2 regions of the Azospirillum sp. UFLA03-27 genome follow, and region 2 is predicted to be linked to the other one. Evidence: riboswitches for the same ligand, from Rfam matches in the RefSeq annotation. Region 2 holds a riboswitch; the other holds the start of a gene.
The links. A riboswitch is a leader RNA that binds a small molecule or an ion and turns the genes downstream of it on or off. The one in region 2 is predicted to bind S-adenosylmethionine.
Positions count from the first base shown of each region.

Region 1: it holds a riboswitch for S-adenosylmethionine, as region 2 does, so the genes downstream of both, metZ (O-succinylhomoserine sulfhydrylase) here and Q4I23_RS21845 (homoserine O-succinyltransferase) in region 2, are expected to answer to the same signal.

Region 1 is NZ_JAUQTX010000006.1:35,680-50,922, forward strand. Features, by position in the region: gene Q4I23_RS01965 (ATP-binding protein) at 1-2,060, shown strand, start outside; gene Q4I23_RS01970 (ABC transporter substrate-binding protein) at 2,243-3,355, shown strand; gene Q4I23_RS01975 (hypothetical protein) at 3,567-3,944, shown strand; gene Q4I23_RS01980 (replication protein RepA) at 4,035-4,967, opposite strand; gene Q4I23_RS01985 (phosphatase PAP2 family protein) at 5,523-6,101, shown strand; gene Q4I23_RS01990 ([protein-PII] uridylyltransferase) at 6,124-8,925, opposite strand; gene Q4I23_RS01995 (hypothetical protein) at 9,178-9,498, shown strand; gene Q4I23_RS02000 (hypothetical protein) at 9,521-10,057, opposite strand; gene mutS (DNA mismatch repair protein MutS) at 10,252-12,894, shown strand; gene Q4I23_RS02010 (hypothetical protein) at 13,271-13,468, opposite strand; gene Q4I23_RS02015 (STAS domain-containing protein) at 13,545-14,057, opposite strand; SAM riboswitch at 14,185-14,264, shown strand; gene metZ (O-succinylhomoserine sulfhydrylase) at 14,341-15,243, shown strand, end outside.
Region 2 is NZ_JAUQTX010000165.1:553-13,935, forward strand. Features, by position in the region: gene Q4I23_RS21785 (succinate dehydrogenase iron-sulfur subunit) at 1-432, opposite strand, end outside; gene sdhA (succinate dehydrogenase flavoprotein subunit) at 463-2,244, opposite strand; gene sdhD (succinate dehydrogenase, hydrophobic membrane anchor protein) at 2,251-2,646, opposite strand; gene sdhC (succinate dehydrogenase, cytochrome b556 subunit) at 2,658-3,047, opposite strand; gene Q4I23_RS21805 (hypothetical protein) at 3,296-3,559, opposite strand; gene Q4I23_RS21810 (aspartate-semialdehyde dehydrogenase) at 3,692-4,711, shown strand; gene Q4I23_RS21815 (acetyltransferase) at 4,708-5,175, shown strand; gene Q4I23_RS21820 (NAD(P)-dependent oxidoreductase) at 5,181-6,059, opposite strand; gene Q4I23_RS21825 (tellurite resistance TerB family protein) at 6,071-6,475, opposite strand; gene Q4I23_RS21830 (AEC family transporter) at 6,623-7,570, shown strand; gene Q4I23_RS21835 (HAMP domain-containing methyl-accepting chemotaxis protein) at 7,824-9,515, shown strand; gene Q4I23_RS21840 (hypothetical protein) at 9,715-10,113, shown strand; SAM-I-IV-variant riboswitch at 10,180-10,284, shown strand; gene Q4I23_RS21845 (homoserine O-succinyltransferase) at 10,334-11,257, shown strand; gene Q4I23_RS21850 (hypothetical protein) at 11,265-11,753, opposite strand; gene Q4I23_RS21855 (methyl-accepting chemotaxis protein) at 12,507-13,383, shown strand, end outside.

The sequences.
Region 1 (15,243 bases), on a different contig from region 2:
TCATCCCGGTGTCGCGCCGGCTGGAAGGGGCGGACGGGACGTTCCGCGGCGTCGCCGTGGTGGACGTCCCGGCGGAGATCTTCTCCCGCTTCTATGGCCGGTTGGACCTGCCGCGCGACAGCTCGGTCGCCATCGCCCGCGCAGACGGGCCCCTGCTGGCCCGCCAGGCCCTTCAGGATCAGGTGTTCGGGCGCAGCTTCCGGGGCTCCGGCCTGTGGCCGGAGGCCGGCAGCGGAACGGTCCGGCACCATCGCGTCGTCAGCCCGGTGGACGGGGTGGAGCGCATCTATGCCTTCCGCGCCTCCGCCGACTACCCGCTGATGACGGTGGTCGGCGAGTCGGTGGAGACGGTGTTCGGCGCGTGGCGGCAGAACCGCTTCTATTCCATCATCTGGGCCGCCGCCGCCACCGCGGTGATCCTGCTGTTCACAACCGCCTTCCTGGTGGAGCTTCAGCGGCGGCGCCACGGCGACCGGGCGCTGCGCATCCGCAACCGTGCGATGGAATGGAGCGGCGACGGCATCCTGATCGCCGACGCCACCCGGCCTGGCGTGCCGGTGGTCTACACCAACCCCGCCTTTTCCCGGCTGATGGGGATCGGCCCCGGCGCCGCCGACGGGCGCGCCGCGCGGGAGGTGCTGGCCGGGCTGATGGGGGACGAGGCGGGGCTGGGCCCGCTGTGCGACGGCGCCGAGGACGCCGGGGACATGAGCGCGGAGTTCCTGCGTCCCGGCGGCGCCGCGGGTCCCGGTGCGCCGGAGGTCTGGCTGGAGCTGCGCGCCTCGCCGGTGCGCGGCGCCGGGGGGAAGCTGGTCAGCGTGATCGCCACCGTCCGCGACATCACCGAGCACAAGACCGCCCAGGCCGCGCTGGCTGAGGCGCGGCGGGAGGCCGACCGCGCCAACATCGGCAAGTCGAAGTTCCTGGCGGCGGCCAGCCACGACCTGCGCCAGCCCGTGCAGTCGCTGATGTTGCTGATGGAGGCGCTGTCCGCCCGCGCCACCGATCCCGCCATGCGCAAGATCCTGACCACCATGGACCGCGCGCTGGGCGCCCTGAAGATGCTGCTCGACGGGCTGCTGGACGTGTCGCGGCTGGAGGCCGGGGCGGTGGAGCCGAAGCGCGCGGTCTTCCCGGTGACCGAGCTGCTGGACCGCATCGCCGCCAACAGCCGCCCGGTGGCGGTGCGCAAGGGGTTGCTGCTGCACATCATGCCCTGCGGCGCCCATGTGGACAGCGACCCGATGCTGCTCGGCCGCATCCTGCAGAACCTTGTCGAGAACGCGCTGCGCTACACCAACCGCGGGCGTATCCTGGTCGGCTGCCGGCGGCGCGGCGCGGTGCTGCGGATCGAGGTGTGGGACACCGGCATCGGCATCCCGACCGACCGGCAGGAGGACATTTTCCAGGAGTTCGTGCAGGTCGGGAACGCCAGCCGCGACCGCGACCAGGGGTTGGGTCTCGGGCTCGCCGTGGTGCGCCGGCTGGCCGGCATGCTGAACCACCCGGTCAGCCTGCGCTCCGAACCGGGGCGCGGATCGGTCTTCCGGGTGGAGGTGCCGCTCGCCGATGCTCCGGCCCCGGCCGAGACGCTGCCGGGAGACTTCCCCGTGACCGCCCGCATGCGGGCCGGTGCCCGCGTGCTGGTGGTCGAGGACGACCCCATCGTCCGCGAGGGGCTGTGCGCGATGATCCGGCAATGGGGGCACGAGGTGTTTCCCGCCGCCAGCTTCGGCGAGGCGGTTGAGGCGTTGCGCCGTCACCCCGATCCCGACGTGATCGTCGCCGACTACCGGCTGGGCGAGGGGCACACCGGCACCGAAACCATCCGCGAGGTGCGGCGGCGGTCGAAGCGCCCGATCCCCGGCATCCTGGTGACCGGCGACACCGCCCCGGAGCGTCTGGCGGAGGCCGAGGCCGGCAAGTTCAGCATCCTGCACAAGCCCGTCCTGGCCGACGATCTGCGCCGGGCCATCGCGCTGGCCCTGGCCCCGGCCGCGCTGGCCCCACCGGCGCCAGCCACGCCGTCCGGCGCGGCGTCGCGCGAATTGGTCGACTGAACCAGCCCTTTGCCATTCTAAAGGCCGTGTCATGCGCCGGGCGTGCGGCAGCCCGTGCCTGTTTGCCCATTGCGTCGAACCCGTCCCTTTGCTTGTTTGCCTGTTTCGGAGGCAGCGTCCGCGGTCTCCGACCCGAAAGCGTTCGACAAAAAGAACCTGTTCCCGGAGAGAGGAATCCACCCATGATCCGTGCGAAGCTGGCTGTGACCGCCGCCGCCGTCGCCTTGGGGGCCGGCCTGTGGGCCGGGGCCGCCCAGGCCGACATCACCATCGCGCTGGCCGGTCCGATGACCGGCGCCGCCGCCGCCTATGGCGAGCAGACCCGTGCCGGCGTCGAGGCCGCCGTGGCCGACATCAACGCCAAGGGCGGGCTGCTCGGGCAGAAGCTGGTCCTGACCATCGCCGACGACGCCTGCGACGCCAAGCAGGCGGTGGCCGCCGCCAACAAGCTGGTGAGCCAGAACGTGGCCGCGGTGATCGGCCATGTCTGCTCCGGCGCCTCGATCGCCGCCTCCAACGTCTATGGCGAGGAGGGGATCGTGATGATCTCCCCCACCGCGACCAGCCCGCAGCTCACCGACCGCGGCCTGAAGAACGTCTTCCGCGTCTGCGGCCGCGACGACCAGCAGGGCGAGGTGGCGGCCAAGCTGATCGCCGACCGCTACAAGGGCAAGAAGGTCGCCATCGTCCACGACAAGCAGGCCTACGGCCAGGGCCTCGCCGACGACGTGAAGCGCCGCCTGAACGCCGCCGGCATCACCGAGGCCGCCTTCACCAGCATCACCGCCGGCGAGAAGGACTATTCCGCGCTCATCACCCGGCTGAAGTCGGACGGGGTGGACGTGCTCTACTACGGCGGCTACGACCAGGAGCTGGGTCTGATCGCCCGCCAGGCCGCCGACCAGCAGTTCCGCCCGCAGATCATCGGCGCCGACGGCATCCAGCCGCAGTCCTACTGGAACATCGCCGGCGATACGGCGGAAGGCACGCTGTTCACCTTCTCGCCCGACCCGCAGCGCAACCCCGCCGCCAAGCCGGTGGTCGAGGCTCTGCAGGCCAAGAACATCCGCACCGACGGCTTCACCCTGTTCGCCTACGCCGCGGTGCAGACCTACGCCGAGGCCGTGCAGAAGGCCAACAGCGCCAAGTCCGACGCCGTGGCGAAGGCGCTGCGCGCCGGCCCGTCCTTCGACACGGTGGTCGGGTCGCTGTCCTTCGACGACAAGGGCGACCTGAAGCAGCCGGGCTATGTGTTCTGGGCCTGGAAGAACGGCGAGAAGGTCCAGGTGGACTGAGTCCATCCGGCCGATTCGGAAAGGAAGGCGGGGCCGCGGTGCCCCGCCTTTTTTCTGTCCGCCTGATTCCCGGCCCGCCCGATTCTCCAGAGGGTCGGTGATTGCCAAGGACCGGTGTGAACCTTTTTCCCCGCCACCGTGTTTGCGCAGAGGTAACTGCACACCGTCATTGGGCAGGGAGGCCGCGATGCATCGCCACGCCGGACGCCGTTTGCGCACTCGCAGGACCGCCGGGATCATCCTGTGCGCCAGCTTTCTCGGCCTCGGCGCCTGCGCCTCGCTGGGGCCGCCGCGCACCGCGGAGCCGGCGCCTGGAGCGGTGGAGGCGCTGGACGGCATGGTGAAGGGACCCTGCAACCGTCCCGTCGCCTCCGTTCTGGCCGGGGAGGGGATTCCGGTCGGGCAGTTCCGGACCGCGATCTACAGCGAAGCGCGCACCGGGCCGAGCGCGCGGGTGTCGCAGTACGAGATGTGGCTCTATCCGCGCGACAAGGCCGGCGTCCTCATCGTCAAGATGGACGAGAGCTGCCGCCCGATGCAGGTCTACACGCGGGAAGGCGGCAACGTGCAGGCCTTCAAGGCGGGGTAGGCGTCGCCTCGGCCGCTGGGGCTCTGGCAATCGCCGACTCCGATTCCGGAGCCGGGTGGGTTGGCAATCGCCGACTGACCCGCCGCCGACTCACCCGCGCGCGGCGGGGAGGATCTTGCGCTCCGGAATCGGCGGGGGCGAGGGGTAGAGCAGGACGCCGGTGTCGGAGAACTCCACCCGCGCCGCCTCGTAGACGGCCAGCGCCAGATCAAGCGCCACGCGGAACTCCGGCTTGAAGTGCTTCAGCTCCTTGTAGCCGCCGCCGAACTGGGTGAAGAGCGCCTTCCAGGTCACCGGAATCGGGTCGCGCAGCACATGCAGCCGGTAGGCCAGCCAGACATAGACGTCGATCGCCATCGAGCAGCCGCCGATGTGGCGGATCGCCGGCTCCCAGATCGGGACGGGGGAGCGCTTCAGCGCGGCGAAGAAGGTTTCCGACAGTTGCACCGTCTCGCGCCACAGGGTGCCCTGGCCGTCGTCGTCGCGCAGGCGGATGCCGCCGTTGACGATGTTCTCCTTGGCGAAGCCCTCGGCCCCGTCCTTGTCCCAGAAGAAGGTCAGGCGGCACAGGTTGATGCGGGTTGCCTGCTCCTGCACCGCCTTGTAGGTGGACCCGCCGGCCGAGACGCCCATGCGGTCGAGCCAGTCGTTCATCGAGCGGCCCAGCTCGATCTCGCGGCTGTTGTCCTGGATGGCGCGGGTCTGGAGATAGAGCAGGATCAGCCGCGCCTTGGCGCCGTAGGGGACGCCGACCGGCATCAGGCTGCCGTCGCGCTTGCGCTCCTTGCCCGGTTCCACCAGCAGGGTGACGCGGCCCTGGTCGCGGCGCCATTCGGCGTCCGGCGCCAGCTTCCGGTGGGGCAGGCTGGTCAGGCAGAAGCCGGAGTAGGTGATGCCCAGCGCGTTGGACTCGTCCTCCAGCACCGCCGCCGCGACATCGACGACGCTGGCCCGCTTCGGGTCCACGAGGTTCCGCGCCTCGCGCCGGCCATGCGTCATGATGAGTTGGTGCACGTCGCCCATAGATCCCCCCGTCCATTCTGCCTGCAGTCGATCATGCACCGTCCGGAGAGTCCATTTGGCGATCGCCGACGAGGCTAATTGAGACCTAATTGCTGGAGTCTATTTGCTAGGTCGGCGATTGCCTGGGGACGACTCGGGGGTGCGTCGGCGATTGCCAGAAGACTCGTCGGCGTTCGCCAAGGGACCGTGTGGGAATCATCGGAGACTCGGCCCAGACTTAAAGCGACTCGGGCATTGGTCGGCGATTGCCAAGGCGGGGTGGAGCGGGCGAGTCGCGACTCGGGATTTCATGGGGTGATCTTGGCGATGTCTGGCCGGTGTCTGGACCGGCGGTCGGCGATTGCCAAGGCGCCACGGTGGGCCGGTTTGGCAATCGCCGACTCCTCCCTCTCCTCGGCGGGTGAGGGGAAGCGGCATGGTCGGCGATTGCCAAGGCGGCGCCCCTCCGCGCCGGGCACTTCTGCCTTGCGGGGCCATGCGGGCACGAAACGCCAGCGCGGCTGTTTACGCTTGGCCTCCGCGGTGATTGGGGGCGTGCTTTGGGAGATCCGCGAGATGAGCGATGAGGGTTTCACGGACCGCGTTCTGGACGGCGTGAACGGGCTGGACGGAACCGCCCGCCGCAAGGCCGTCGCCCTGGGCGCGGAGGTGCCGGCCCTGCGTGACGGGCTCCAGGTGCCCAGCTCCCGCATGGTGCTGATGCCGGCGCTGGGGGCGCTGTGGGCCGCCGGGCTGGGCATGGAGAAGCCGGGCTGGTCGCGCCTCGCCCGGCAGGGGTTGCTCGCCATCGCGCTGGGGACGGTGGCCGGCAAGGGGATTAAGCGCGTCGTCTGCCGCGCCCGCCCGAACGAGGGCCGCGACCCCAGCCGCTGGGGCAAGGCCGACGGCAAGCACGCCTCCTTCCCCTCCGGCCACGCCATCAACGTGTCGGCGCTGACCACAGCGGTCGGGCTGAACCGCGGCCTGTCCTCGGCGACCATGGTCAGCCTGGGCTTCGCCGCGGCGGTGGGCTGGTCGAGCCTCGCCACCGAACGGCACTGGGCGTCCGACTATGCCGCCGGCATGGCGACGGGCGTGCTGGCCGGTCTGGCCGCCGAAGTGATCGACGGCTGGGTGGAGGACCAACTGTCCTGAGGAACGGGCGTCACCCCCGTCCTCACCCCGCCGGGTCGGCGAGCGCGTGCAGCAGCCGTTCGCGGATCTGGGCCAGCTTGCTCTCGTGGGTGACCTTCAGGCCGAAGACGTCCTTCACATAGAAGACGTCGATGGCCTTCTCCCCGTAGGTCGAGATCTTCGCCGAGGAGATCTGCAGGGTCAGGTTGGTCAGCGCGCGGGTCAGGTCGTAGAGCAGGCCGGGGCGGTCGCGCCCGTTGACCTCGATCACCGTGTGGGTGGTGGAGGCGTTGTTGTCGATCAGCACGCGCGGCGGCACGTGGAAGACGCGGGTGCGGCTGGCGTGCGGGGCCTTGCGCTTGGTCAGGTCGTGCAGCGGCTTCAACTGGCCGGACAGCACCTTCTCGATCATCACCGACAGCTTGGCGAGCTTGTCGCCGCTCTCGAAGGCGCCGCCGCCCGCCGCGTCCTGCACGGTGAAGACGTCCAGCGCCATGCCGTTGGTCATCGTGAAGATGCGGGCGTCGACGATGTCCGCCCCCGCCGCCGCCAGCGCCCCGGCGAGGCGGGAGAACAGGCCGTGGTGGTCGGTGGCGAAGATCGTCACCTCGGTGATCGCCCGGCCGCGGTCGATGCGCGTGTTGACGGTCAGCGGCCGTTCGTCGCGCAGCGCCTCGCGGACCAGCCGCGCCTGCCGGCCCAGCGTCTCCGCGTCGAAGGCCAGCCAGTAGGCCGGGTAGCCGAGCGCGAGATGCCGTTCGAAATCGGCATCGTCGAAGTCGGACAACTCGGCCCGCAGCGCCGCCTGGGCGGCCTGGATGCGGCGCCCGCGCCCTTCGACCGACAGGCCGCCGGACATCACCTCCTCCGAGCGGTTGTACAGCTCGCGCAGAAGCGTGGCCTTCCAGTTGTTCCAGCGCTGCGGCCCGACCGCCCGGATGTCCGCCACGGTCAGAACCAGCAGCAGGCGCAGCCGCTCCGGCGACTGGACGAGCGAGACGAAATCGCGCACCGTCTTGTCGTCCTCCAGGTCGCGCTTGAAGGCGGTGTAGGACATGGCGAGGTGCCAGCGCACCAGCCAAGCCACCGTCTCCGTCTCCTCCGCCGTCAGGCCGAGCCGCGGGCACAGCTTCTCCGCCACCCGCGCGCCGAGGATGGAATGGTCGCCGCCGCGGCCCTTGGCGATGTCGTGCAGCAGCACGGCGACGTAGAGCGCGCGTCGCGACACCACCTTGTGGATCACCTCCGACGACAGCGGCAGCTCGTCGGTCAGCTCGCCCATCTCGATCTTGTGCAGGATGCCGAGAGCGAACAGCGTGTGCTCGTCCACCGTGTAGACGTGGTACATGTCGTACTGCATCTGCGCGACCACCCGGCCGAAGTCGGGGATGAAGCGGGCCAGCACCCCGGCCTCGTTCATGCGGCGCAGCGTGATCTCCGGGTCCTTGCGGCCGGTCAGGATCTCCAGGAACAGCCGGTTGGCCTCCAGGTCGGCGCGCAGCTTCGGCCCCACCACCGACAGCGAGCGCGTGATGGCGCGCAGCGCGTTGGGGTGGATGTCGATGTCATTCTGCTGGGCGGTGTGGAACAGCCGGATCATGTCCAGCGGCTCGTCCTTGAACTGGCGGTCGCTGCGCACGTTCAGCCGCTCGCCGTCCACCACGAAGCCGTCCACGTCCTTGCGGCGGGCGAGTGCGGCCAGCCGCAGGATGTTGAACTTGGGCGGGCGCTTCGATTCCGCCTCCAGCGCCGCGCAGAAGATGCGGGTCAGGTCGCCCACGTCCTTGGCGACCAGGAAGTAATGCTTCATGAAGCGCTCCACGCCCTTGGTCCCGGCGTGGTCGGTGTAGCCCATGCGGTTGCCGATCGACGTCTGGACGTCGAAGGTCATCCGGTCCTCCATGCGACCGGTCAGGTAGTGCAGATGGCAGCGCGCGGTCCACAGGAAGTTCTGCGCCTTGGCGAAGCGCTGCGCCTCCTCCGGCAGCAGCACCTTCTTGCCGACCAGATCGTCGACGTCCTCCACGCGGTAGAGGTACTTGGCGATCCAGAACAGGGTCTGCAGGTCGCGCAGGCCGCCCTTGCCGTCCTTCAGGTTGGGTTCCAGCACGTAGCGGCTGTCGCCCAGCTTCAGGTGGCGGTTGTCGCGCTCGGCCAGCTTGGCCTCGACGAACTCCGGCCCGGTGCCGGCCACCACCTCGCGGTCGAAGCGGCGGCGCAGTTCGGTGAACAGCTTGCGCGGGCCCCAGAGGTAGCGGGATTCCAAAATGGCGGTGCGGATGGTCACGTCGGCCTTGGACTGGCGGATGCAGTCGTCGACGCTGCGCACCGCGTGGCCGACCTTCAGCCCGAGGTCCCACAGGATGTAGAGCATGTACTCCACCACCTGCTCCACCCGCGGGGTGCGCTTGTAGGGCAGCAGGAACAGCAGGTCGATGTCGGAGAAGGGCGCCAGTTCGCCCCGGCCGTAGCCGCCGGTGGCGACGATGTCGAACACCTCGCCGGAGGTCGGGTTGGGCGAGGGGAAGATGTGGGTGACCGTGAGGTCGGCCAGCGAACGCACCACCCCGTCGGCGAGGTAGCAGTTCTGCCGCACGCAGTCCTCACCCGATCCCTTGGCCTCGAAGCGGGCGCGCACCTCCGCCCGCCCGTCGTTCAGCGCGCCGCGCAGCCGGGCGATCAGGGCGGGGCGCAGCTTGTCGCCGGTCCCATGCTCCGCCACCAGCTTCTCCAGGTCCTCCGCCAGCTTGCGCCGGGACAGGATCGCGCGCTTGTTGGGGATGTTGGCGGTGCCGGCGTCCTTGGCGTCGGACGCGTCGGCGGAGGCGGCGCGGGTGGAGAGCATCGACAAAACGTGAGCCTTCCCAGGGATGCGAGGGGTGCGACGAACCGTGCGGCGTCCCGACTATAACGGGAAAGAGGATAATTCGCACGCGGCACACCAAAAGAGGCTGCCGTCTGTTTCCTGCATGATCCAACTGGGAGCGCTGCTGCGACGGCTGTGCTGGAACGGTCGTGCTGTGATGGCCGTCACTGACGCGCTCCATTCCAAAGAGGTAAGGAGTCGTCCGTGAGACACGCGCGAGGGAGGCCATTGATGATCCCGAACCCCGGAACGGCACGGCGGGAGCTGGCGAACCTCGGGAACGCCCTGACCCTGGCGGAGCGCGGTCTGCCGCGTCACACCCCGGCCGAGCTGATGGCCTGGCTGGTGCACGCCCTGGCGCTGTGCCCCGGCTCCATCGGCGACGCGCTTTTGTTCGAGATCTGCGGCACCGCCACCGACGCCAAGGCCTCCGACGCCATCAAGATCGCCCAGATCCGCAAGGGCTGGGCCGCGGTGGTGCGGGCGCAGTTCCGCCTGCGCGGGCTGACCGTGGTCGGCGGCGGAGGCGAGAGGCGCGCCTGCGCCGCCTGACGGACGGCGTTTCCTTCCCCGCCTACTCCTCGCGCACCGACAGGTGGATGTTGGCGCCGCCGTTGCTTTCGAGGATCTCGGCGGCCTCCACCTCGTCCTCCACCTCGGCGGTGCGCACCCACAGGATGACGCCGCCGGCCTCCAGCGCGCGGCTGAACTCGTCGGTGTCGGGGTGGCTGGTCAGCTCGTCCAGGTAATCCTTGATGGCGACGCCGCCCAGGCCGGCGGCGACAATGGCCGCCAGCGGCGCGGCGATCGGGCCGCCGACGATGGCGAGAAGCCCGGCGGTGGTCAGGGGAAAGGCGTATTTCAGCTCGCCCACCAGCCCGGTCAGGGCCTCGTCCGACGGGGCCTGCGGGCGCTGGTCGGCGACCTCCAGCGAGGTGTGGCTGGCCAGCACCGACAGGTCGTCGCGGTCGAAGCCGGCGTCCAGAAGGGCGGCCACGGCCTTGTCGAACGCCTCGCGGGTCTTGAACAGGGCGACGACCTCGCGCACCTCCCGGACGGTGTCCTGGCCGTTCGTGGTCCGGCCATCAGTGTTGTCGGGCGCTTGCGTCACGGCGGTCTCCTTCAGCTTCGGCTTGCTCGTTCTACGGGCATCGAACAGTCTAACGAAGCGGTCATCGCGGCACCAGCGCAGGCGTGCTAGGGTGCCGCCCCGACCTTGCCCGACACAACGCAACCGGTTGAAGACCCGTGTCCGACGCGCCCGCCGCCATTTCGCCCCCCGCCATTCCTCCCGACGCCACCCCGATGATGGCGCAGTATCTGGAGATCAAGCAGGCCCATCCCGACTGTCTGCTGTTCTACCGGATGGGCGATTTCTACGAGATGTTCTTCGAGGACGCGGTGAACGCCGCCCGGACGCTGGACATCGCGCTGACCAAGCGCGGCCAGCATCTGGGCGAGGACATCCCGATGTGCGGCGTCCCGGTCCACAGCCATGAATCCTACCTGCAGCGCCTGATCCGCCAGGGCTTCCGCGTCGCCATCTGCGAACAGATGGAGGACCCGGCGGAGGCCAAGAAGCGCGGTTCCAAGTCGGTGGTGAAGCGCGGCGTCATCCGCATCGTCACCCCCGGCACACTGACCGAGGACAGCCTGCTCGACTCCCGCGCCTCCAACTGGCTGGCCGCGGTGGCGGAAGCTGCGGGCGGCCTCGGGCTGGCCTGGCTGGAGCTGTCCACCGGCGAGCTGGTCGTGCAGCCGGTGGAGCGCGCCGGGCTGGGCGCCGCGCTCGGCCGCCTCGACCCGCAGGAGGTTCTGGTCTCCGAGAAGCTGTGCCAGAGCCCCGACCTCTACGAGCTGTGGGGCGAATGGAAGTCCCGCCTGACCGTGCAGCCGACCCCGCGCTTCGACAGCGAGAACGGGCGGCAGCGGCTGCTCACCCTCTACGGCGTCGGCACGCTGGACGCCTACGGTCCGTTCTCCCGCGCCGAGGTGGCGGCGGCGGGCGCCCTGGTCGCCTATGTGGAGCTGACGCAGAAGGGCCGCGTGCCGCGCCTGTCGCCGCCGCGCCGGCTCGGCCCCGGCGCCGTCATGGAGATCGACGCGGCGACCCGCCGCAACCTGGAGCTGACCCGCACCCTGACGGGCGACCGGCGCGGTAGCCTGCTCGCCACCATCGACCGCACGGTGACCGGGGCGGGGGCGCGTCTGCTCGCCGCCCAGCTCTCGGCGCCGCTGACCAACCCCGCGGCCATCGCCAAGCGGCTGGACATGGTCGAATTCGCGCTGAACGAGGAGCGGCTGCGCGGCGACCTGCGCGAGGCGCTGCGCCGCTGCCCGGACCTAGAGCGCGCCCTGTCCCGCCTGACGCTGGGGCGCGGCGGTCCGCGCGACCTCGCTGCCGTGCGCGACGGTCTGGCCCAGGCCTCGGCCATCCGCCTGCTGCTCAACGGCCATCCCGGCGGCCCGCTGCCCGACGGGCTGGGCGCCGTGGCCAAGGGGCTGGGCGAGCACAGCGAGCTGGTCCAGCAATTGACCCAGGCGCTGGCGCCGGAGCTGCCGCTGCTCGCCCGCGACGGCGGCTTCATCGCGCGCGACTATTCCTACGCGCTCGACGAGCTGGTGACCCTGCGCGACGAGAGCCGGCGGCTGATCGCCGGGCTTCAGGTCAAATACGCCGGCATCGCCGGGGTGCCGGCGCTGAAGATCAAGCACAACAACGTGCTCGGCTATCACATCGAGGTGACGGCGACCCACGCGGACAAGCTGATGTCCGAGAAGGGGCGCGAGGTCTTCATGCACCGCCAGACCATGGCGAACGCCGTGCGCTTCGGCACGGTCGAGCTGTCGGACCTGGAGCGCCGCATCTCCGAGGCCGCCGACAAGGCGCTGGCCGTGGAGCTGGAACTGTTCAACGACCTCGTGGAGGAGGTGACCAGCCGCGCCGAGGCCATCGCCCAGGCCGCCCACGCGCTGGCCGCGCTCGACGTCGCCGCCTCGCTGGCCGAGCTGGCGGCGGAGCGGCGCTACCGCCGGCCGGTGGTGGACGGCAGCCTCGCCTTTTCGATCAAGGGCGGGCGACACCCGGTGGTGGAGGCGGTGCTCGACGCCGGCAACGCCGGGCCTTTCGTCGCCAACGACTGCGACCTCGCCCCGGACAACCGGCTGTGGCTGCTGACCGGCCCGAACATGGCCGGCAAATCGACCTTCCTGCGGCAGAACGCGCTGATCGCCGTGCTGGCCCAGATGGGCGGCTTCGTGCCGGCGGAGAGCGCGCACATCGGGGTGGTGGACCGGCTCTACAGCCGCGTGGGTGCGGCCGACGATCTGGCGCGCGGCCGCTCGACCTTCATGGTGGAAATGGTGGAAACCGCGGCCATCCTGAACCAGTCCGGCGACCGCGCGCTGGTCATCCTGGACGAGATCGGGCGCGGCACGGCGACCTTCGACGGCCTGTCGATCGCCTGGGCCTGCGTGGAGCATCTGCACGACGTCAACCGCTGCCGCGCGCTGTTCGCCACCCACTACCACGAGTTGACCATGCTGGCCGGCAAGCTGCCGGGCCTGTCCTGCCACACCATGCGCATCAAGGAATGGCAGGGCGACGTCGTCTTCCTGCACGAGGTGACGGCGGGGGCGGCGGACCGCAGCTACGGCATCCATGTGGCGAAGCTGGCCGGCCTGCCCGGCGCCGTGGTGGGCCGCGCCGAGGAGGTGCTGACCATCCTGGAATCGGGGGACCAGAACGCCGCCATCCATCGCCTGGCCGAGGATCTGCCGCTGTTCAGCGCCGCCCTGAAGCGTCCGCCGCCGGTCCCGGCGGCATCCCCCGCCGCCCCGCCGGAGCCATCGCGGGTGGAGGAGGCGCTGAAGTCCATCGACCCGGACAGCCTGACGCCACGGCAGGCGCTCGATGAGTTGTATCGCCTGAGGGGTTTGATGCGTTGAACGGGAATATTTGCGACGGAACACACGTCATTGTATGAAAATCCGCCGCCGCAGCGTCCCGGGCCATGGGCAAGGGGCGTTGTCATCCAAGCGGCGGGAAGGGGGTGTGTTTATTGACCCCTGGTAAGGTGCTGGTGATCTGCACGGTCATCCAGACGGTCGTCGCAATCCTCGCGCTGCTCGTCGCCGTGCTGTAACCCAGACGACGGAGGGGCGGCGCTGCAACGCCGCCCCTCTTTTCGTGTGCACGCCGTTCCGGCCATCGGCCTTTCCGAGCGCGCGGTACCGGAGGTGTCGTCTATTGACCACTGGTACGGGAAATATAGCGCTGAACCACAGCCGCCGCAATCCCATCCCCAGGGTCATTCCATGGGCGCTACGCCCGTTCCACGGCGTCCTCGTCCATCGGGGCGCCGCGGTCATGGATAGGGGTGACGTGGCGTTGGGTAGCGGGGCGTTGCGCGTGGCGCAGCTTCTCCTCCACCGCCTCGTTCACGAATTGGTCGAGCGAGCGGCCCTCCCGCTCGGCGGCCTTCGACGCTTCGGATTCCAGCGACTTGTGCAGATGAACCATTCGGTGCCTCCCCCAACGCGGAACGGACTCTGTCCGATGCTTCAGATGGGAAGCCCGTGCCCGCGCTGCGAGCGCCCTATCCCGAAGCGCCGTCCCGATCGGAAGCGTCCGGTGGGGCGCTCGCGGGTGGCAGGAGCGGCTTGGCGTGCAGCGCGCGGGCGGCGACGGCCATGGGGTCCTCGCCCGGCGCGCAGGGATGGGTGGCGACCAGCAGGGCTTCGGGCACGCTGGCGGCGATGTAGTCGGCCACCGTCTCATACACCGGGATGATCATGGCGATGCGGGTCAGGTCCACCACCTTGCGCACCTGCCCGGACGCGCAGAGCAGGGACAGGGCCTTGCCCGCCGACAGGGCCTCCCCATTCATCACCAGCAACAGGCCGACGCCCGTGCTGTCGATGAACTCCAGCCCGGTCAGGTCGAGGAGGTGGCGGCGCTCCGGTCCGCCCGTCACGTCGGCGATGGCCTGCCGCACCGGACCGGCGTCCTGGCTGGTGAAGCGCCCGGTGAACACCAGACGGGTGAAGTGCCGCTCCTGCTCCTTGCGATACTGCACGGTCCGCACCCTTTCCTGACGTCCGGCGGCCATGATCCGGTCCGGGCCTTCGCTGGGCAAGCGGGCGGCGGCCTGCGGTCCTGCGCGATGTTGACGCAGGTCGCCCTCTTTTTGTCACGGCCTCCTTGTCCCTTGACGCCGCGCCGCGGCGGTCCTACAAGCGGAGGCACGTGGTGATTTGGTCGACCGGCTTGCGGGCCACGTAAAACAACCCGCTAAAAAGGTCCGAGCCGCGTCCGCGCCTCGACCCGATCGGTCGGGGCGTTTTTTGTTTTGCCGGTCTGCCCCGCCGGCGGACAGAGGAGACAAAGCGGCCATGGCGCGCACCGATCATCGCAATCCGAACGTCGCGGGGCTTCGCCCGCGTTCCCGTCTGGTCCATGGCGGCGTCCGCCGCTCGTCCTTCGACGAGACCTGCGAGGCGCTCTACCAGACCTCCGGCTTCGTCTACGGCTCGGCCGAGGAGGCGGAGAGCGCCTTCGTCAACGACGGCTCCCGCCACGTCTATTCGCGCTTCCGCAACCCGACCACGGCGATGTTCGAGGACCGGCTGTGCGAGTATGAGGGGGCGGCCTGGGCCTACGCCACGACCAGCGGCATGGCCGCGGTGCACGGCGCCCTGTGGTCGAACCTGCGCACCGGCGACCGCATCGTGGCGCCGCGCTCGCTGTTCATCTCCTGCTACTGGGTGATCAAGGAGCTGTCGGCCCGCTTCGGGGTCGAGGCGGTCTTCGTCGACGGCACCGACCTGTCCCAGTGGGAGGAGGCGCTGGCCAAGCCGACCAAGGTCGTCTTCCTGGAGACACCCAGCAACCCGGGGCTGGAGGTCGTCGACCTGCGCGCCGTCAGCGCTCTCGCCCACAAGGCCGGGGCCAAGGTGGTGGTGGACAACGCCTTCGCCACGCCGGTGCTGCAGCGCCCGTTCGAGATGGGGGCCGACGTCGTCATCTATTCGGCGACCAAGCACATCGATGGCCAGGGCCGCTGTCTGGGCGGCATCATCCTGACCAACGACAAGCAGTACGGGTCGGATGTGATCCATCCCTACCTGCGCCACACCGGCCCGACCATTTCGCCCTTCAACGCCTGGCTGCTTCTGAAGGGGCTGGAGACGCTGGAACTGCGCGTCTCGGCGCAGAGCGCGGCGGCCCTGACCGTGGCGGAGTTCCTGGAAGGCCACGCGAAGGTGGAGCGGGTGCTCTACCCGGGCCTGCCCAGC
Region 2 (13,383 bases):
CTGCAGCCACGGCTTGATCGAGGCGAGCTGGGCGTAGATGTGCTTCAGGTCGGGGACGAGATCCTTCACCACCGGCATGTGCGGCAGCGGGTAGATCTTGACGTCGCCCTTCACCTCCTCGATGGCCTTCAGGCAGGCCAGCGTGTTGGTGCCGTCGATGTTCATCGCGCAGGACCCGCAGATGCCCTCGCGGCAGCTCCGCCGGAAGGTCAGGGTCGAGTCGATGTTGTTCTTGATGTAGATGATCGCGTCCAGGATCATCGGGCCGAACTTGTCGAGGTCGACGACGTAGGTGTCGACCCGCGGGTTCTGCCCGTCATCCGGCGACCAGCGGTAGATCTTGAAGGTCTTCGCCCGCTTGGCGCCGCTGGCGGCGTTGATGGTCTTGCCGACGCCGACCTTGGAATTGGCGGGCAGGTTGAATTCGACCATGGTTCGTATCCTTGCCTTGCTCTTGCCGCCTTAGTAGACGCGGGCCTTGGGCGGGAACACCTGCACCTCGTCGGTCAGGGTGTAGAGATGGACCGGGCGGTACCCGATCTTCGTCTCGCCCTTGTCCGACACCTCGATGACGGTGTGCTTCATCCAGTTCTCGTCGTCGCGGTCCGGATAATCCTCGCGGGCGTGGGCGCCGCGGCTCTCCGGCCGGTTCTTCGCCGAGTGGAGCGTGGCGACCGCCTGGTACAGCAGGTTGTCCAGCTCGATGGCTTCGACGAGGTCGGAGTTCCAGACCAGCGAACGGTCGCTGATCGCCATGTCGCTCTTCTTCGCGAAGGTCTGGTCGATGAGCTTGACGCCCTCCTCCAGCACCTCGCCGGTGCGGAAGACCGCGCAGTTGTTCTGCATGGTCCGCTGCATTTCCAGGCGAAGCTCCGACGACTTGATGGAGCCCTTGGCGTTGCGGATGCGGTCGAAGCGCTCCAGGGCGACGTCGGTCGCGGCGGCGGACGACGACACCGACTTGCCCTTCTCGACGATCTCGGCGGCGCGGATGGCCGCCGAACGGCCGAACACCACGAGGTCGAGCAGCGAGTTGGAGCCCAGGCGGTTCGCACCGTGCACCGACACGCAGGCCGCCTCGCCGATGGCCATCAGGCCGGGCACCACGCGATCCGGGTCCTCGGCGGTCGGGTTGACCACCTCGCACCGGAAGTTGGTGGGGATGCCGCCCATGTTGTAGTGCACCGTCGGTAGAACCGGGATCGGCTCCTTGGTGACGTCCACGCCGGCGAAGATCTTGGCCGTCTCGGCGATGCCGGGCAGGCGCTGGTGGATGATCTCCGGCGGGAGATGCTCCAGGTGCAGGTGGATGTGGTCCTTGTGCTCACCGACGCCGCGGCCCTCGCGGATCTCGATGGTCATCGAGCGGGACACCACGTCGCGCGAGGCGAGGTCCTTGGCCGACGGCGCGTAACGCTCCATGAAGCGCTCGCCGTTGGAGTTGGTGAGGTAGCCACCCTCGCCGCGCACGCCCTCGGTGATGAGGCAGCCGGAGCCGTAGATGCCGGTCGGGTGGAACTGCACGAACTCCATGTCCTGCAGCGGCAGGCCGGCGCGCAGCACCATGCCGCCGCCGTCGCCCGTGCAGGTGTGGGCCGAGGTGGCGGAGAAGTAGGCGCGGCCGTAGCCGCCGGTCGCCAGAACGACGAGCTGGGCGCGGAAGCGGTGGATGGTGCCGTCGTCGAGGTTCCAGGCCACCACGCCCTTGCAGACGCCGTCCTCCATGATGAGGTCCAGCGCGAAATACTCGACGAAGAACTCCGCCTCGTGCTTCAGCGACTGCTGGTAGAGGGTGTGCAGGATGGCGTGGCCGGTGCGGTCGGCGGCGGCGCAGGTGCGGTAGGCCTGCTGCTTGCCGTAATGCGCGGTCATGCCGCCGAAGGCGCGCTGGTAGATCTTGCCTTCCGGCGTGCGCGAGAAGGGCACGCCGTAGTGCTCCAGCTCGATGATCGCCGGGATGGCCTCGCGGCACATGTACTCGATGGCGTCCTGGTCGCCCAGCCAGTCCGACCCCTTGACGGTGTCGTACATGTGGAAGCGCCAGTCGTCCTCGCTCATGTTGCCGAGCGCCGCCGAGATGCCGCCCTGGGCGGCCACGGTGTGCGAACGGGTCGGGAAGACCTTGGTGATGCACGCCGTCTTCAGGCCCTTCTCGGCCATGCCGAAGGTGGCGCGCAGGCCCGCACCGCCGGCACCGACGACGACGACGTCATAGGAATGATCGATAATATCGTAGGCGGCCATGGCTCGTCAGGCTCCGAACGAAATCTTGAGGACGGCGATGACGCAGGCGGCACCCAGCACGAAGCACAGGGCTTTCACGGCCAGGATGCTCAGGATCTTCGCCATCTCATTGTGCACGTAGTCCTCGATCACCACCTGCAGCCCGGCCTGGGCGTGGTGGAAGGTGACCACGGCGGTCAGCACCATCATCAGCGCCGAGAAGGGCGACTCCAGCCACGCGACGAAGGCCGCGTGGTCGGCGCCCAGATGGCGGATCACCCCGAAGACGAACCAGACGGTCAGCGGAACCAGGGCGATGGCGGTCACGCGCTGGTGCCACCAATGCTCGGTGCCGTGCTTGGCGGAGCCCAGGCCGCGCGCGATCTGCAGCGGCGAGCGGAGGGTCTTGCTGTTGGACGCCATGTCTTCTCTCCTCACCACACGGCCAGGCCGATGATCCAGGTCAGCACGGTCAGCACGGCCGCCGCACCGATGACGATCTGGTTGCCGCGGTCGGCCTCGCTCAGCTCGAACGCCTTGCCGGCGTCCCACACCAGATGCCGGATGCCGTTGCACAGGTGATAGTAGAGCGCCAGCGACCAGCCGAACATCAGCAGCAGCCCGAAGAACGAGCCGATGAAGTGCTGCGCGCGCTCGTATGCGGCGGGGCTGGTGGCGGCGGCGACCAGCCACCAGGTCAGCAGAAGGGTCCCGACGGCCAGCCCCACGCCCGTGATGCGGTGCGTGATGGACAGGAGCGCGGTCCTGGGAAGTTTGTAGACTTGCAGATGCGGAGAGAGCGGCCGACCGCTGCCGTTTGCCATTGCGTCGTCCTCAGTTCGGCGACCGGTCGCGGCAAGGAGGGCTGTTGCCGCGACGGCGGGTGATGCGAGACCGAAAGTTTTAAGCCCTGCTGTGTTTGGCGATTGAATTACGCCTCTACCGCACACGAGTCAACGGCAGGGACTTGGCCGTGGCCAAAATGGCGCACCGCGGGAAGTGCCTGAAAACTAACGGGCTTTGCTGCAGCTGGTATTACCAGGGCCGAAACCCGGTTTCGCCGTTCAGCCTATTACTTGTCGAAGCGGCGAACATTCTCCACCATCATCGAATACATCTGGGTAATCAGCTCCGCCGGACGCAGCCGGCCGAAGGGAATGTTCTCCTTGGCCCACTCCACCAGCCCCTCGGGCGGGCGGACCGGAGCGACCTCGTAGCCGGCCTTCTTCAGCGCGTTCATCACCGAACGCGCCTGCTTGGTGTAGTCCTCGTTGAAGAAGGACTTGTCCGCGTCCTTGATCGCCTTGGCAATGATGTCTTCGAGCGGAGTGGCCATGCCCCGGTGTGCCGGTCGCGGTCGTTCGTGATGGGGCGGACACGGTGTCACAACGCGGGCGCTGTTGCAATTCCATTGGGAACCGCATACCTCAAGCCCTCTTCGCACCGCATATCACAGGGATTAACCGCCATGGGCTACACAGTCGCGGTCGTCGGCGCCACCGGCAACGTCGGACGGGAAATGCTGAACACCCTCGCCGACCGCCGCTTCCCGGCCGACGCGGTGATCGCCCTGGCCGCCGACAGCGCGGTGGGCAAGGAAGTGTCCTTCGGCGAGGACGCGGTGCTGAAGGTCGAGGACGTCGGCCGCTTCGACTTCAAGGGCGTGGACATCGCTCTGTTCGCCGCGGACGCCAAGGTTTCGGCGGCCCACGCGCCGCGCGCCGCCGCCGCGGGCGCCGTGGTGATCGACGCCAGCCCGCAGTTCCGCATGGACCCCGACGTCCCGCTGGTGGTCCCGGAGGTCAACGCCGACGCGCTCGCCGGTTACGCGAAGAAGAACATCGTCGCCAGCCCCGGCGGCGCGGCCATCCTGTTGGCCATGGCGCTGAAGCCCCTGCACGAGCAGGTCACGGTGAGCCGCGTCGTCGTCTCCACCTATCAGGCGGCCTCGGACGCCGGCAAGGAGGGGATGGACGAGCTGTTCAGCCAGACCCGCGCCATCTACGTGAACGACCCGGTGCAGAAGTCCGTCTTCTCCAAGCAGATCGCCTTCAACGTCATCCCGCACATCGGCCCCTTCATGGAGGATGGTGCGACGCGGGACGAGTGGGCGATGAACGTCGAGACGAAGAAGATCCTCGACCCCAAGATCAAGGTGAGCGCAACCTGCGTCCGCGTCCCCGTCTTCATCGGCCATTCCGCCGCGATCACCATCGAGTGCGTCGAGCCGGTGACCGCCGAGGAGGCCCGCCGCATCCTGCGCAAGGCGCCGGGCATGCAGGTGATCGACCAGCAGGAGAACGACGGCTACATCACCCCGGTCGAGATCGCCGGCGACGACCCGGTCTTCGTCAGCCGCCTCCGCGAGGACTACACGGTGGACAACGGCCTGTCCTTCTGGGCGTCCACCGACAACCTGCGCAAGGGCGCCGCGCTCAACGCCGTGCAGATCGCTGAGCTGCTGGTGAAGGAGTATCTCGACGCGTGATCCCGATCCGTCCCTCCCGCCCGGACGACGCCCCGGCGCTCTTTGCCGTCTGGCTCGCCGCGGTGCGCAGCACGCACGACTTCCTGAGCGAGGCGGACATCGGCTTCTACGCCGACCTCGTGCGCGACCAGTATCTTCCGGCGGCGGCGCTCATGGTCGCGGTGGACGGCGACGACCGGCCGGTCGGCTTCCTGGGCATGAGCGGGCGGAAGATCGACACGCTGTTCGTCGATCCGGCGTGGCACGGCCAGGGGATCGGCCGTGCCCTGGTCGCCTCCGCGTTCGACAGCGGGTGGGGACTGACGGTCGACGTGAACGAGCAGAACAGCGCCGCACGGACTTTTTATCGGCGCCTCGGCTTCCGGGAGGTCGGGCGCTCCGCGCTGGACGACAGCGGCCGCCCATTCCCCTTGCTGCATCTCGCCCTCGATGGCTCCGGCCGACGCGAACCGACCGGAGCCTGAAAGGCTTACTTGACGAACAGCCGGTAGAGGGCGGAATGGTCCAGCCCGCCGTCGCCCTGTTCGGCCAGCAGTTCGAACAGCTCCAGGCTCAGGCCCAGCGCGGGAAGCTGGATGCCGGACTGCTCCGCCAGTTCCTCCGCCTGCTTCAGATCCTTGATCTGAGTGACCACACGGCCGCCCGGCGTGAAGTCGCCGGAGACCATGCGCTGGCCGTGCAGCTCCAGGATGCGCGACTCGGCGAAGCCGCCGCGGATGGCGTCGCGGACCTTGCCCGGCTCCACCCCCGCCGCCTTGGCCAGCGCCAGCGCCTCGGCCACCGCGCCGATGCTCAGCGCGACGATCACCTGATTGGCCATCTTGGCGACCTGCCCGGCCCCGCTGTCACCGACATGGGTGATGCGCTGGCCCATCGACTGGAACAGCGGCAGGGCGCGGGCAAAGGCCTCCTCCGTGCCGCCGGCCATGATGGTCAGGGTGCCGGCCTCCGCCGCCACCGTGCCGCCGGACACCGGGGCGTCCACCCAGTCGGCGCCCCTGGCGCGGACGGCCTCGGCCAGCTTGCGGGTCGCCCCGACCGCCGTGGTGCCCATGTCAATGACGAGATGGCCGGGCCGCAGCGCGTCGATCAGGGATGCTGCCACCGCCTCCACCGCCACGGTGTCCGACAGCATCAGCACGATGGCGTCGGCGCGGGCGGCGACCTCGGCGGGGTTGGCGGCGGGGCTCATGCCCTCGCCAGCCAGTTCCTCGACCGGGCCGGGGCTGCGGCTGCTGATCACCAGGGCAGCACCGGCCTTCGCCAGATTGCGGGCCATCGGCCGGCCCATCAGGCCCAGCCCGATGACGCCAACCGTCCGTCCCGCCAGACCTGGCCGTCCGGTCATGTCACCGGCCGTCACAGGCGGGTGTGGCGCGCCCGCGCGCCGCGTTCGATGGCGGCGGCGCACAGCCGGTCCACGCCCAGCTTGTGCCGGATCAGTTCCAGCATCCGCAGTTCCTCCTGCGAGGCCGACGGGTCCGCCGCGGCGATGTCGCAGGCGAGCGCGTAGGCGGTCTCGGACAGCTTGGACGGAATGGCCTCCTTGACGATCTGGAGCGTCGTCTCCAGCCCGTCGGCGTCGGCCAGCAGGCCGGAGCATTCGCGGGTCACATCGGTCAGCCGGTCGATGTCGAAATCCTTGAAGATCGGCAGGTAGCGGACGTTCTCGCCGATGGCCTCAAGCTCCGCGTCCGTCATGTCGCCGTCGCACGCCGACACCAGCACCATGACGTAGATGAGCGCGCTGTGATGGTTGATCATCGAAACTCCTGCGGAAAAAGGGCCCCGCCCAATCTTGCCCGCCCCCCGCGCGCCGTCAAGGGAGGGAGCGCCGTCAAGGGAGCTATGCCCGGGGCGGACGGGTGGGTCCCTCGACAGGGGACGGGTTGCCCCTTAAGGTCGGCCCCCATGTCGGTGGTCTTCAACGTGGCGCTCCCGGTCTTCGCCATCATCCTGGCGGGCGTCCTTTCCGGTAAGGCGAAGCTGCTCGGTCCCGCCTCGTCGGAGGCGCTGAACAAGTTCGTCTACTGGATGGCCCTGCCGCCGGTGCTGTTCCTCGGCACCGCGAAGCGCTCGCTGCCGGAGATCTTCAACGGCCCCTTCATCGGCGCCTTTCTCGGCTCGATGCTGGCGGTCTACGCGCTGGGCGCCCTGCTGGGCTGGCTGATCCACCGGGAGCGCACGCAGATCCAGTGCATGCAGGGGCTGAACGCCTGCTTCTCCAACACCGGCTACATGGGCATCCCGCTGTTCCTGGCGGCCTTCGGCCCGGACCGTCTGGCCCCGGCCATCCTCGCCACCGTCATCATGAGCGCGATCATGGTCGGCATCGCGGTGATCTGGCTGGAGTTCGCCAACAGTCAGGGCGGCGGCATCGGCAAGGCGCTGCGCGACGTCGGCCGGGCGCTGGTCAAGAACCCGCTGATCATCTCCACGGCCCTGGGGCTCGCCTGGTCGGTCTTCCTGTCCGGCGTGCCGGTGCCGCGCCCGATCGCCATCTACTGCGACCTGATGGGCGCCTCCGCCGGTCCCTGCGCCCTGTTCGCCATCGGCCTGTTCCTGGCAACCCAGAGCCTGAAGGCCAACCTGCTGGAGGTCGGCTGGATCAGCGCCCTGAAACTGGTGGTGCAGCCGGCGCTGGCGTGGTTCCTCATCCAGACGCTGTTCCCGCTAGACCCCTTCTGGGCCGGATCGGCCATCATCCTCGCCGGGCTGCCCACCGGCGCCCTGACCTTCGTGGTGGCCAGCCAGTACCGCATCTATGTGGAGCGCACCTCCGCCGCGATCCTGATGTCCACCATCGCCAGCGTGGTCACCCTGTCCTTCCTGCTGGCCACCTACGCGCCGCCGCTCTGAACCTTGGCTTGCGGTCGTCTGGTCGCGCTCGCCTCTTGAGACATTCATCTTTCTTAAAAGAAAGAAACCATTTGAAAAGCGGGAGACAGCCTCCCTGCGTCATTCTTGCGTCTTTCTTAATATTTGCTGTTCAATCATTTGATCACGGCAAATCCAGCGCCCAACGCACGGGCGCTGGTCTGCCGAATCCTTTCGTTCAGACTCATAACAATCGACCGCCGCCGCATCGTTTCGGGGGAAAGAGATACGCGCCATGTCCATGCTGAGTTCCATGACCATCCGGACCAAGGTGGTCGCCGCCACCGTCTGTGTCCTGCTGATGTCAGTCGCCCTGGGACTGTTCGCCGTCGACCGGCTGAGCACCGTCAACCACGCCGCGGAGGAAATCCGCTCCAACTGGCTGCCCAGCGTCACCGCCATCGGAGAGATCGACGGTGCGGCCAACGATTACCGCATCCTGGAGGCGTCCCACATCCTGGCGCTCTACCCGGCGGAAATGGCCGAGGTTGAAAAGGAGATGACCACGGTTCTGAACCGCCTGGCGGAGGCCCGGCGGAAATATGAGCCGCTGCTGGCCCCCGGTTGGGAAACCCAGACCTTCAGACGCTGGGAGGCGGCTTGGGATGGCTATCTGAAAATCAGCCAGGGCAAATTGCTTCCCCCCTCACGAGCCAACGAGAACGAGAAGGCTACAGGCATCTACCGGGACGAATCGCGCAAGGCGTTCGATGAGTGCTCCGCGCTCGTCAATGACCTGACCACCTCCAACGTCCAGAACGCCACGAAGGCGGCGGACTCGGGGCGGGCCACCTATGTCGGAGCGCGGAACTGGATTCTGGGCGCCATCGCGTTCGTGGCGGTCCTCTGCCTGTTCGCCGGCATCGCCATGACGAAGTCGGTCGCCCGGCCCATCGTCGCCCTGACCTCCATCATGGACCGTCTGGCCAGGCGCGACCTCGGAGTCGCGGTGGAAGGCGGCAACCGGCAGGACGAGATCGGCGCCATGGCCCGCGCGGTGCAGGTCTTCAAGGACGGCCTGATCGAGGCGGAGCGCCTGACCGCCGCCCAGGCCGCCGAGGAGGAGAACAAGCGCCGCCGCACCGAGCGGATCGATTCGCTGATCCGCAACTTCGACGGCGCGGTGCACAGCGTCCTGCAGACCGTGGGCGCCGCGGCGTCGCAGCTCGACACCACCGCCCGCAGCATGACCGACATCGCCGAGCACACGCGGGCCGAGGCGGGCAGCGCGGCGGCGGCGGCGGAGCTGACCTCCGCCAACGTGCAGACCGTTGCCGCCGCGTCGGAGGAGATGGCCGCCTCCATCACCGAGATTTCCCAGCAGGTGTCGCAGTCGGCCGGCATCGCCGGCAAGGCGGTGGACGAGGCCGACCGCACCAACGCCACCGTGCAGGGGCTGTCGGAAGCGGCCCAGCGCATCGGCGACGTGGTGGACCTGATCCAGAACATCGCCGCCCAGACCAACCTGCTGGCTCTGAACGCCACCATCGAGGCGGCACGGGCGGGCGAGGCCGGCAAGGGCTTCGCCGTCGTGGCGAGCGAGGTCAAGAGCCTCGCCAACCAGACCTCCAAGGCGACGGAGGAGATCGCCCAGCAGATCGGCGCCATCCAGGCGGCCACCGGCGGGGCGGTCGGCGCCATCCGCGGGATCGGGGCGACCATCTCCTCGATCAACGACATCTCCTCCTCCATCGCCGCCGCCATCGAGGAGCAGGGTGCGGCGACCCAGGAGATCAGCCGCAACGTCCAGCAGGCGGCGCAGAGCACCCAGGAAGTGACCAGCAACATCGGCCGAGTGTCGCAGGCCGCGACCGAGACCGGCAGCGCCGCGACCCAGGTGATGTCGGCCTCCGGCGACCTGAACCAGGGGGCGATGCGCCTGAAGAGCGAGGTGGAAAACTTCCTCATCGCCATCAAGGCCGCCTGAGGATCGCAAGACAGGACCGGTGGGCGGCCGCGGGACCGCTCACCGGCAGCCCCGCCGCGGCATGGGCTCCGGCGTCCTGCGTCTCCTCATACTTTCGAAGAAGCGCGCGGCAATCGGTTTGACAACCGGCGGCTGTCCCGGCACTCCATGACCGTCACCGGTCACTGTCTCATCAAGAGTACAGAATGGAGGAGCCGCCATGCTGAGCCTCTACGCGCAGCACGCGCAGACCTATTTGCTTGTCCTGATGATAAGCACGACGCTTTTCTTCGCCCTCCCGATTTTCATCGCGCCGCTCGCCTGGGCTCGACTGATGCTGTGGCGCATCCCGCAGGACACCGACCTCGCCGTCTATTTCGGCCGCTGCCTCGGGGCGTTCATCCTGATCGTCGAGTTCCTGATGCTGCGCGGCGCGACGACGGTGGAGACGACCGCCTATGCCTTCGACGTCCTGTTCGGCGTGTTCGGGCTGATGCTGGCGGTCCATGTCTACGGCGCCATCCGGCGCATCCAGCCGATCACCGAGACGCTGGAGATCGGCTTCTGGGCGCTCCTGCTCCTGCTCAACACTTGGTTCTACCCCGCCCTTCCCGCCTGACGGAATCGCGGCCCACCACTATGGCCCCGCTGCTGTTGCCAAGCCGCCGCTGCCCGTATAATGTGCACCGCGCATCAAGAGTTGAGCGGACGCTCAACGCCAACCTGCTTACCCGAGCAAGGTGGCGTCCCGAAGGGGGATGTGGCCGGACCGGCAATCAAACGGGGTTCGCCATGACGTCTGTTCCGACCGATGCACCGACAGCGGAGCCGGACGAGTCATGCCCATCAGGATCCCCAACGATCTTCCCGCCTTCACCGCCCTCCAGACCGAGGGCGTCATGGTCATGCAGGAGGCTGACGCCATCCGGCAGGACATCCGGCCCCTGCGCTTCGGCCTGCTCAACCTGATGCCCGACAAGATCCGGACCGAGACGCAGATCGCCCGCCTGCTGGGCAACACGCCGCTTCAGGTCGAGCTGTCGCTGATCCGGATCACCAACCATGTGCCGCGCAACACTGCGGCGGACCACATGAGCGCCTTCTACCGGTCGTGGGAGGACGCGCGCCGCGAGACGTTCGACGGCTTCATCATCACCGGCGCCCCGGTCGAGACGATGCCCTTCGCGGAGGTGTCCTACTGGGACGAGCTGTGTTCGGTATTCGACTGGACGCAGAGCCACGTCCATTCCTGTCTGAACATCTGCTGGGCGGCGCAGGCCGCCGTCCATCATTTCCACGGCGTGCCGAAGCATCTCCTGCCGCGCAAGGCATCCGGCGTGTACCGGCACCGCAACCGCGCCCCCGCCTCGCCCTATCTGTGCGGCCTGTCCGACGGCGTGCCCATCCCGGTTTCGCGCTGGACCGAGGTGCGCGAGGAGGACATTCCCCCCGAAAGCGGCCTGCGCGTGTTGCTGGACTCCCCAGAGGCTGGCCCTTGCCTGCTGGAGGACGCCGCCCACCGGTCGCTGCACATGTTCAACCACATCGAGTACGACACGGACACGCTGCGCAACGAATATGTCCGGGACGTCGCCAAGGACGCGGCCACGCCGGTTCCCCAGGGCTATTTCCCCGACGACGACCCGAGCCGCCCGCCCGAAAACCGGTGGCGGAGCCACGCCCATCTGCTGTTCGCCAACTGGATCAACCAAATCTACCAGACGACGCCCTTCGAGCTTTCCCGCATCGGCACGGCCGGTTAGGCCGCCGTCAGGGCGACCGAACCGCCCCGTCACCCTCTCCCACCGGCGGCACAGCGTCGTCCATCTGCAAGGCGAGCCAGAGCAGATGCGCCGCGGCGGATGGGCTGACGCACGGCGGACGGGAGCCGCTCCCTCCGCCGTCCTCCCCCACCGCCGCCAGACCATACAGGGCCGCCACCAGATTGCCCTTGGCGCGGGGCGACAGGCGCCGACCCCGGTCGGCCAGTCCCTGCTCCACAAGGGCGATCGCCTCGCTTAACAGCGCGAGGTCAAGCACCGGCCGCGGAAGGGCAGCCTCCCGCGGCGGAAGCGGAAGGGCGCCGTCGCCGGACTCCAGGCGGCCGGCCACCGTCCGCATGCTGCCCCGGCCGGTCAGCAGCCAGTTCATGTCGATGCCGAGGGCGGCCAATTCCGACAGGGTCTCTCCCTTCGGCAGCTTGCCGTTCAACTCGTAGGACTGCCACGTGTTCTCCCCGAGACGGAACCGGCGAGACATTGTTTTCTGTGTCTCACCGAGAAATTCGCGTACGGTCTTGAGCCGATCCCCAAGCTGCACCACGCCGGTTTCTCCCAGGCCTGGAGAGGAAGCCTCCATTTCCACGGTGAATTTGCTTCCCACGGCGCCCCGCTCGCGATGAGGCCAATCGTCGGTTGCACGTTTTCTCATGTTGCGACGATACGTGTTATCGTGTAGAAAACGCTGGAATACGCGGTGCGCAGCACTTTTACGCATGGATACGACATGGCCATTCTCGGTGTGCGCTCCATTTATTCCGCCCTCGGTCCAGGCTCCGCGGGGCCGCCGGCCAAGGCCCGCACGCGACACTAGAAACCGTGTGCCCCCGAAGGGCATCCAGGTTCTGCACCGGTAGAGTAGCGAAGTCTCCTTCACCGCTCGCGGGAACAAGGCGGCCATGATAACTGTGGGACGCCAGTTTCTTCCGGACCAACGTCTTCGGAAGCGCCCCACGAATCTCTCCGCATGGCCGCCCCCTTGGCCACCGACCAATCCTTCAACTTATCGCAGAACATGTAGGCTTTTGCATCGCCCATCCGCGCGCCCATGCAGCCGGGCGTGCGGAAGCATGTGAGGCATCCCTCCACTGTCACACAATGAACAATTTTGCCGCAACCGGTTCGTTGCGAAATCATTCGTTTTCAACGAAGAAAAACAAAAATACAAAATCCTCCTTTGGTGAAAGCGCGAGGAAACCGACCACCAGCACGACAGAAAAGAGAAAAACAAACCATGAATGACATCAGCGTCAGAACAAAAACCTTCGCCGTTTTTGCATTTCTATCCCTGCTTCTCGCTGGAATTGGAACCCTCGGAATCAACCGCCTGTCGGTGGTCAACGACAGTTCGACGGAGATCGCCACCTTTTGGATGCCGCGGGTCGTGCAGGTCAACACCGTGAACGACGCGGTGTCGAACTTCCGCATCCTGCAAAGCGCCCACATCCTCAGCACCAGCGAGCCGGAAATGGCCGCGGCGGAGAAGAGGATGGACGAGATGGAAGCCAGCATCGCCAACGCCCGCCGGACCTACGAGGCAACGCTGCGCACCGCCGAAGGGCGCGGGCTGTTCGCCCAGTTCGAGCAGCAATGGGCGCAGTATTTGACGTTGCAGCGTCAGATCACCGCCCTGTCGCGGCGCAACGAGAACGCCGCCGCCAACGCCCTGTTCCGCGACGCGGCCGACAAGGGATTTCAGGAGGTCGGGCGGACTCTCGACGCCATGATCGACCACAACAACCGCGGGGCCGCCAAGGCGAGCGACGACGCCGACGCCGTCTACGCCCAGTCCAGCACGATGCTCATCGTCGCGCTGCTCATCGGCATCGCCGTCTGCCTGGGCGGTGCGCTGATGATGATCCGCGGGGTCTCCTCGCCGATCGGCGCGATGACCGAAGCGATGCGCCGGCTGGCCGGTGGCGACAAGACGACGGCGATTCCCTTCGCCAACCGGGGCGACGAGATCGGCGCCATGGCCACCGCGGTCCAGGTCTTCAAGGACGGGCTGATCGAGGCCGACCGGCTGGCCGCCGAGCAGGCCGCCGACCAGGCCGCCAAGCTGCGGCGGACCGAGGCGGTCGAACGGCTGATCGCCTCCTTCGAGGAGCAGG